2 linked regions of the Nodosilinea sp. E11 genome follow. The protein of the gene in region 1 binds, or shares a complex with, the protein of each later gene. Links are inferred from orthologs where the notes say so. Each region holds a gene or a part of one and is shown on either strand. Other genes may lie near its edges.

Region 1 (4,005 bases):
CGGCAGTTTAAGCGCACCTGGGGGGTGACGCCGGGGCAGTACCAGCAGCGCAATTTTGTTCAAGACCGGGGCGATCGCCCGACGCTAGGGTAAAGCCAAGCTCACCGTTTGAAGCCCCTAACTTGGAGACTCTACCAGCGCTATGAAAGCATTTTTGCAGGGGTGCAGCCGCGCCCTGGGCATTGTGGCCGGGTTCTTGCCCATTGCCATGAGTTTTGGTGCAATCTCGGTGCAGGCCGGGCTGCCCGCCACCGCCGCCGTGGGCATGTCGGCCTGGCTGTTTGCCGGGGCCGCCCAGTTTGCCGCCGTCGAGGCCGTTCGCCAGGGGCTGTCGGGCTGGAGCATTTTGCTCACGGTTTTTATCATCAACCTGCGGCATATTCCTATGAGCCTGGCGGCCCAAAAGCTCTACGGCAAATTTGGCCGCTGGCAGCAGTGGCTGCTGGCCCAGGGCATGATCGACGAAACCTTTGCCCTAGAGCTGTGCGATCGCGCCCACCCGTTCCCCTACTACCTGGGCATTCACCTGTCGTGCTGGGGGGCCTGGGTGGTGGGCACGGCCCTGGGCTGCTGGGTGGGGCTACAACTGCCCGAGCGGTGGCTTCAGTTTGCGCTGCCCGCGCTGTTTATCTGCCTGCTGTGCAGCGGTCTGCAAGGCCACTGGAACCGAGATGCTGCTGTTGCGATCGCCGTGGGTATTGCCTTCACTCTGATCGCTCAACCCCTTGGTGCAACCGGGCTGCTGCTGGCGATTGTGGCGATCGCCCTGGTGGTCTCGCGGCTGCCGGGCCTGCAAACCCTAGGGGAGGATCGGCCATGAGCATCGGCTGGGTGATTTTTCTGGCCGGGCTGGGCACCTACGCCATGCGTAGCACCGGCATCTGGATGCCGGCCCAGGTGGTGCAGTTGCGCTGGCTCGGCTACCTGCCCCTGGCGGTAATTTTGGTGATGGCAGTGAGCAGTGTTTCAGGACTGGTGGGTACTGGGCAGGCAGCTACCGTGCAGACGACGCTGGCCGCCCTGGTCGCCAGCGCCGTCGTAGTAGTGGCCAACCTCAGGCGGCTGCCGCTGGTGGTCTGTATCGCTCTAGGCTGCGCTGCCTTTGGGCTGGGGGCTAGCTAGTAACGGTAACAATTCTTACTTGCGTCCAGTGCGCCATTGGACTAAATTACTGAGCTAAGGCTGTGTGCGTGCAGCTTGTTTTCCCAAAAATTTGGTCTAACGCCACTGGAAGGTGCTACCACCCGCCAAGACCTCCGAGTTCTTCAAGAACTCGGAGGTCTCGATCCCCTGCGCCTTGCCAGTAATTGGCACACCAGAGGGGGTGCGAGGGGCTATTAACTACCTGCATTTACTCAGATACGCCGAGCAGCGCGAGTGGAGCCAGTTCGTGACAATTCCGCCATCCGGAATTTTGATTACCCCGGAGCAAGGAGAGGTGTTTAGCTTACTGAGGCGCGATCGCCAGGTAGATTGAGGCTTCTAAGGGGTCAGGTGCCTTTTATAGCCATGACCTGATCAGTCGCAGCACCAAAGGCACCTGACCCCTGATGCAAAAACACCACTTATTAGGGTAAGGATAGAGAACTCATGCGATCGCCCTAATCGGTAAACTTGAGTCGATGGCGAAAGTTAGCCACCGATTCCACAATCCCCAGGGCAATAAAATTCGTCAGCAGCGCCGATCGCCCGTAGCTCATCCAGGGCAGCGGAATCCCCGTAATCGGGGCCAGACCAATGGTCATGCCAATATTGACGATCACCTGAAACATGATCATCGCCAGCACGCCCACCACCAGCAGCGAACCAAAGTCATCCTTGGCGTTTTGAGCAATAATCACCAGGCGATAGCAAACCAGCCAGTAGACCCCAATCAGCACCATCGACCCGACAAAGCCCCACTCTTCGCCCACCGCCGAAAAGATAAAGTCGGTGTGCTGCTCAGGAATGAAGCTTAGCTGGGTCTGCGACCCCTGACCTAGCCCCTGGCCCCACAGCTTGCCCGCCCCAATGGCAATGCGCGACTGAATCAGGTGGTAGCCTCCCCCCAGGGGGTCTTTGTGGGGGTCGAGAAAGAGAATTAATCGGTCTTTTTGATAGTCTTGCAGCAGGCTCCAAAAAATATCGCCCAGCTTGCCCGCTACCAGACTGAAAGCTGTAGCCACAACGGTACAAAACCAGCGCCAGGGCAGCGTAAACCAGGCGATCGCCCCCATCCCCACGCTCCACAGCAGCCACACCGGCAGCGACAGGTGAAACAAAATCGCCGCCACTAGGGGCGACACAAACAGCACCAGCCAGCCGGGGTTGCAGTTGGCCCAGTAGAGCATCGCCAGGGTAATCACCCCAAACACTAGGGAGGTACCCAGGTCAGGCTGAATAAACACCAGTGCCCAAGGCAAAATTGTCGCCACCAAGGCATTGGCTACCCCCCATAGCGTCGACGCATCGCGGCGGCTGAGCATAGAGGCCAGGGTAATAATCAACCCCAGCTTGGCAAATTCTGAAGGCTGAAGGTTAAAGCCGCCGATGGTGATCCAGCGCTGGGCACCCAGGCCCACAGTGCCAATAAAGATCACCGCCACCAGCAGCAGGTTTACCACGGCATAGATAATCCACTGCCAGTTCAACAGCCTTTCGTAGCGACTGCGGGCAATCCATAGGGCCAGCCCCAGGCCAATGGACCCCATGATGGCGTGGTTAAAGCCGTAGGCCACAGTATCGGTATGGCGCTGGGTGCTGTAGATGACCACAGCCCCAAAGATGGTCAGCAGCACCGGCAGCGCCATCAGGACCCAGTCAACGCCTTGCCAGCCCGCTGCCAGCGATCGCCAGCGCTTTTGTACATCGGTTACAAACATAGCCGTCGCCTACCCGTTCACCCAATCGATTATGACAAGCAGGAAGGGTTTTGGGTTTTAGGTTCTGGTCTGCCTCTAAAGCTCAACCCTGAAACCTAGCACCCAAAACCTTACTTACTAAGAGGCCAACGCCACCACCGAGACCTTCGCCGCCACCTGCTGGGCCATTGCCCGCAGCGCCTTGGCGCTCTCAGAGTCGGGGTGCTGCACCACGATCGGTATGCCCGCATCGCCGCCCTCGCGCACCGCCATTTCTAAAGGAATGCAACCCAGCACCGGCAGGCCCAGCTCCTTTGACAGCAACTCGCCGCCGCCAGAACCAAAAATGTCGTAGCGCTTCTCCGGCGCATCGGGGGGAATAAACACGCTCATGTTTTCGACAATGCCCAGCACCGGCACTTGCAGCTGCTGAAACATCTTTAGCCCCCGCCGCGCGTCGGAGATCGCCACCGACTGAGGCGTGGAGACAATCACCGCTCCGGCCATGGGCACCGCCTGGGCTAGGGTGAGCTGAGCGTCGCCGGTGCCGGGGGGTAGATCGACCACAAGATAATCGAGTTCGCCCCACTCCACCTGGTAGAGAAACTGGCGAATAATGCCGTTGAGCATGGGGCCGCGCCAGATCACCGGCTGATCGCGATCGATCAGAAAGCCCATCGATACCAGCTTGACGCCGTGGTTAAAGGCGGGTTCGAGCACTTCGCCCTGTTTCACCACTACCTGGGCTTCACTCAGGCCCATCATGATTGGCGCGTTGGGGCCATAGATGTCGGCGTCGATTAGGCCTACCTTTGAACCCATCTGGGCCAGGGCCACGGCTAAATTTACGGCCACGGTGCTCTTGCCCACGCCGCCCTTGCCGCTAGACACCGCAATGATGTTTTTGACGCCGCTAATGCCGGTGCGATCGGGGAGGGCTTTTTGCTGGGGGGTTTCGGCAGTGACTTCAACCTCGACGGTTTCAACCCCAGGTAGGGTGCGCACGGCCTTCTCGCAGTCTTCAACGATGAACTCGCGCAGGGGGCAAGCGGGGGTGGTCAGCACCAGGGTAAAGCTCACGGCCCCATCGGCGATCGCCACATTGCGGATCATATTGAGTTCGACCAGACTCTTTTGCAGCTCCGGATCTTGCACCGGGCGCAGT
Region 2 (2,923 bases), 1.3 Mb from region 1 along the record:
GTGATGGCTTTCACGGCAATCCTCAAAGGTGGTAAGCGCTATCTTTAAGAATCTCACGGCATGGACCCTGACCCAAGGGCTACCCCAAATCTCATTCTCTCGTTTGGCACAAAACGCTATGGGGATCAGACCAAAATAATTGACCAGATTTGATGACTGCATTGTTATCAATCACTGCAAAAATAAAATAGTTGTTAAAATTGCTGGGGAATCTTCCCGCACACCGAGCCTACCTACGAACCATAATGGATCCTGTTGAACCGGTTTCAGTTGAAGTCGTGCAGCAAGTGGCCGAATATTTCAGTGTTTTAAGCGAACCGATGCGGCTGCGGCTGCTCAACCTGCTGCGGGAGGAAGAAAAATGTGTGCAAGAGCTGGTTGACGCAACCCAAACCAGCCAGGCCAATGTGTCTAAACACTTAAAGGTGATGCTGCAAGCGGGCATTCTCAGCCGCCGTACCGAAGGCACCTCGGCTTACTATAGCGTGGCCGACGAACTCATCTTTGATCTGTGCAGTATGGTGTGCGATCGCCTCGCCTGCCGCATTGAGGCTCAGGCCAAGCACTTTCGCGACTTTAGTCTGTCTACTCGCACCTAGCTGGGCTATTCAGCCGTCTCTTGCTCGTGGCCAAAGTAGGTTTCTAGCACCTTGAGCGCCATCGGAGCGGCTGTCCCACCGCCGCCGCCACCGCTGTTTTCAGCGAAGCTCACGACCACGATTTCGGGGTTGTCTAGCGGGGCGTAGCCTCCAAACCAAGCGTGAGATGGCCCTGGCGGTGCCTCGGCGGTACCGGTTTTGCCCGCCACGGGAGGAAGGTAAGCTACGTTTAGCGCCCGAGCAGTGCCGCTGGCCACCGCCTGACGCAGCCCCCGACGCAACACGTCAAGGGTGGCATCGCTCAGTTCTATCGATTCTTTCCAGTTGCGGTGCTCTTCATTGTCTTTCAGCAAGTGTGGCGTGACCCGGTAGCCGTCGTTGGCCACGACCGCAAACATACTCGCTACCTGTAGCGGTGTCGCCCTCATAAACCCCTGGCCGATGGACATATTAATGGTATCTCCGGGTACCCAGGGGGTATCTAGGGTTTCGCGTTTCCAGGCGTCGTCGGGTACCAGACCAGCGCTTTCTTCAGCACCGATTTCAATGCCGGTTTTGCGGCCAAAGCCAAAGCGACGGGTCATTTCGATCAGGGTAGGACCACCGATGCGCATCCCCACCTGGTAGAAAAAGGTATTGGCACTCTGGGACAGAGCTCCGGTAAACCCTAGGGGGCCAAAGCCGGCTCGGTTCCACTCGCCAAACCGAATGCCGCCCACCTGAATATAGGCTGAGGTCGATAGCACCGTATTCGGTGAGTACTGGCCCGACTCAATGGCTGCCGCTGTGGTGACAACTTTAAAGGTGCTGGCGGGCGGAAAGGCCTGCATCGCTCGGTTTAGAAACGGCTTGTCGATTCCCTGTAGCTGTTGCCACTGGGCCTCGCTGATGCGGGCGGTAAAAATATTGGGGTCGTAGGTGGGCCAGCTAGCCATCGCCAGAATAGCGCCATTGCGCGGATCCATAGCGACGATCGCGCCCTTGCGATCGCCCAAGGCGGCCTCTGCTGCCCGCTGAAGTTCGATGTCGATGGTGAGCTGAACGTCTTGCCCGGCGACGGCGGGTTTATCGCCCAAGATGCTAATGATGCGACCGGAGCTGTCTACCTCCACCTGTTGCCCCCCCCAAACGCCGTGGAGGGTGCTTTCAAAGGCTGACTCAGCCCCCATTTGGCCCACTACATCGCCCATGCGATAGCCCTGCTCCCGGCGAGCCGCCAACTGCTCGTCGGTGAGTTCGCCAGTATAGCCAATGATGTGGGCCGCCAGATCGCCGTTGGGATAGTTGCGCACCGCCTCGGCTTCTAGGCGCACCCCCGGCAGCTCGTTGGTGTACTCGGCTAGGGCGGTGGCCTGGGCTGGGCTAATGCCCCGCGCAATGGAAATTGACTCGATCGACTCGTAGCCCGCCTGCTCTAGGCGCGATTGAATTTCGTCGGGGGGCATGTTGAGCACCTCCGACAGCCGATTGATTACCGTTGGCCACTCTGAGCGGGGCAGCGCAATGGGCCAAATAGACACCGTGTGCGATAGGCGGCTACCGGCGAGAATTTCTCCGTTGCGATCAAAAATTGTGCCCCGAGCGGGGCGCTTGGGCACGAGGCGAATGCGGTTCGTATCGGCTAGCTGGCGGTTGCGATCGCCATTTACGACCTGGAGCTGAAACAGCCGCAACCCAAAGGCGGCGGGCAGCAGCACCGATACCAACGCCAGCAAAAACACAGCCTGAAAGCTGCGCCCTACCGTTCGTCCCCGCAGGGTATCAGGCACCTGGGGTAAATTTTGAAGTAGCGCCATAGACCTAGCCCCCGAGGCAAAATTGGCCAGTCCCTATCTTATCTCCACCAAGGGGATCTATGCAGGGAAATTGAGGTGCTAGAAACTGGCTGCTCCCTGTAGGATATGGAACTTCAACCTCCGCCAGCCACAGGACACAGTGTGGCCGTCAGGCTCATGATCCCCTAGCTGCTTAAGGCCTCGTCTAAGACCTGGCGTGCGGCTTCGGCCTGGGCGCGGGCGTCTTTGAAGCGCAAATTGCTTTGAGCAAAAGATTTCAAGACTTTGAACCCATCCTTCAGCTCCGTGAGCTGATCGTCGGTCATGGGATCATCGGTAAAGAGCAGATCAACTAGCTGTCGCACCTGGAGCGCTTCCTCGCGGGACGTCTGCACCTTGACCTTGAGAGTCGCTAACTGATTGAGTACTTGGATGGCTTCAACGACAGAATCTTCTTGCTGCTGCACGGCTACCGAGGAGGTGGGGGGATAAACTTCTACCAGTTGCTCAGCACTAAAACCATCGGCCAAAGAGGTTGGCAACTCCCCT

What was found. The genes of interacting proteins can lie anywhere in the genome.
Region 2: the proteins of rodA (region 1) and mrdA are in contact, whole or in part, in a crystal structure (PDB 6PL5), measured with the Thermus thermophilus proteins. The link is inferred for Nodosilinea sp. E11 from one-to-one orthologs. Residues at the interface, in WP_223903423.1 of Thermus thermophilus: Phe161, Val165, Phe168, Val169, Leu172, Pro198, Tyr199, Glu202, Tyr211, Arg212, Asp213, Gln220, Val221, Gln223, Ser224, Ile226, Ala227, Ile228, Gly229, Ser230, Gly266, Phe267, Val270, Leu274, Tyr277, Gly278, Leu281, Phe285, Leu289, Arg297; in WP_223903432.1 of Thermus thermophilus: Arg4, Ile5, His6, Leu8, Ala9, Phe12, Ala15, Leu16, Leu19, Gly20, Arg22, Ala23, Trp24, Leu26, Gln27, Val28, Tyr31, Tyr34, Leu36, Leu43, Thr45, Asp47, Lys156, Gln157, Gly158, Ser160, Val184, Leu201, Glu202.

Annotation. Positions count from the first base shown.
Region 1 is NZ_CP136520.1:1,039,780-1,043,784, reverse strand. What follows is about bases 732-3,566. They hold rodA (rod shape-determining protein RodA), read right to left. Parts: upstream 2,862-3,566; coding sequence 1,602-2,861; downstream 732-1,601. Other genes in these bases: RRF56_RS06990 (Mrp/NBP35 family ATP-binding protein), read right to left, coding at 2,979-3,566; RRF56_RS07000 (hypothetical protein), read left to right, coding at 1,286-1,477; RRF56_RS07005 (AzlD domain-containing protein), read left to right, coding at 817-1,122; RRF56_RS07010 (AzlC family ABC transporter permease), read left to right, coding at 732-820. Also shown: RRF56_RS07015 (AraC family transcriptional regulator), read left to right, coding at 1-93; more of RRF56_RS07010, read left to right, coding at 143-731; more of RRF56_RS06990, read right to left, coding at 3,567-4,005. UniProt on the Escherichia coli protein: Peptidoglycan polymerase that is essential for cell wall elongation. Also required for the maintenance of the rod cell shape. Functions probably in conjunction with the penicillin-binding protein 2 (mrdA).
Region 2 is NZ_CP136520.1:2,346,796-2,349,718, reverse strand. It holds mrdA (penicillin-binding protein 2), read right to left. Parts: upstream 2,396-2,923; coding sequence 605-2,395; downstream 1-604. Other genes in the region: RRF56_RS12670 (hypothetical protein), read right to left, coding at 2,560-2,923; RRF56_RS12680 (metalloregulator ArsR/SmtB family transcription factor), read left to right, coding at 246-599; dxr (1-deoxy-D-xylulose-5-phosphate reductoisomerase), read right to left, coding at 1-14. UniProt on the Escherichia coli protein: Catalyzes cross-linking of the peptidoglycan cell wall. Responsible for the determination of the rod shape of the cell. Is probably required for lateral peptidoglycan synthesis and maintenance of the correct diameter during lateral and centripetal growth.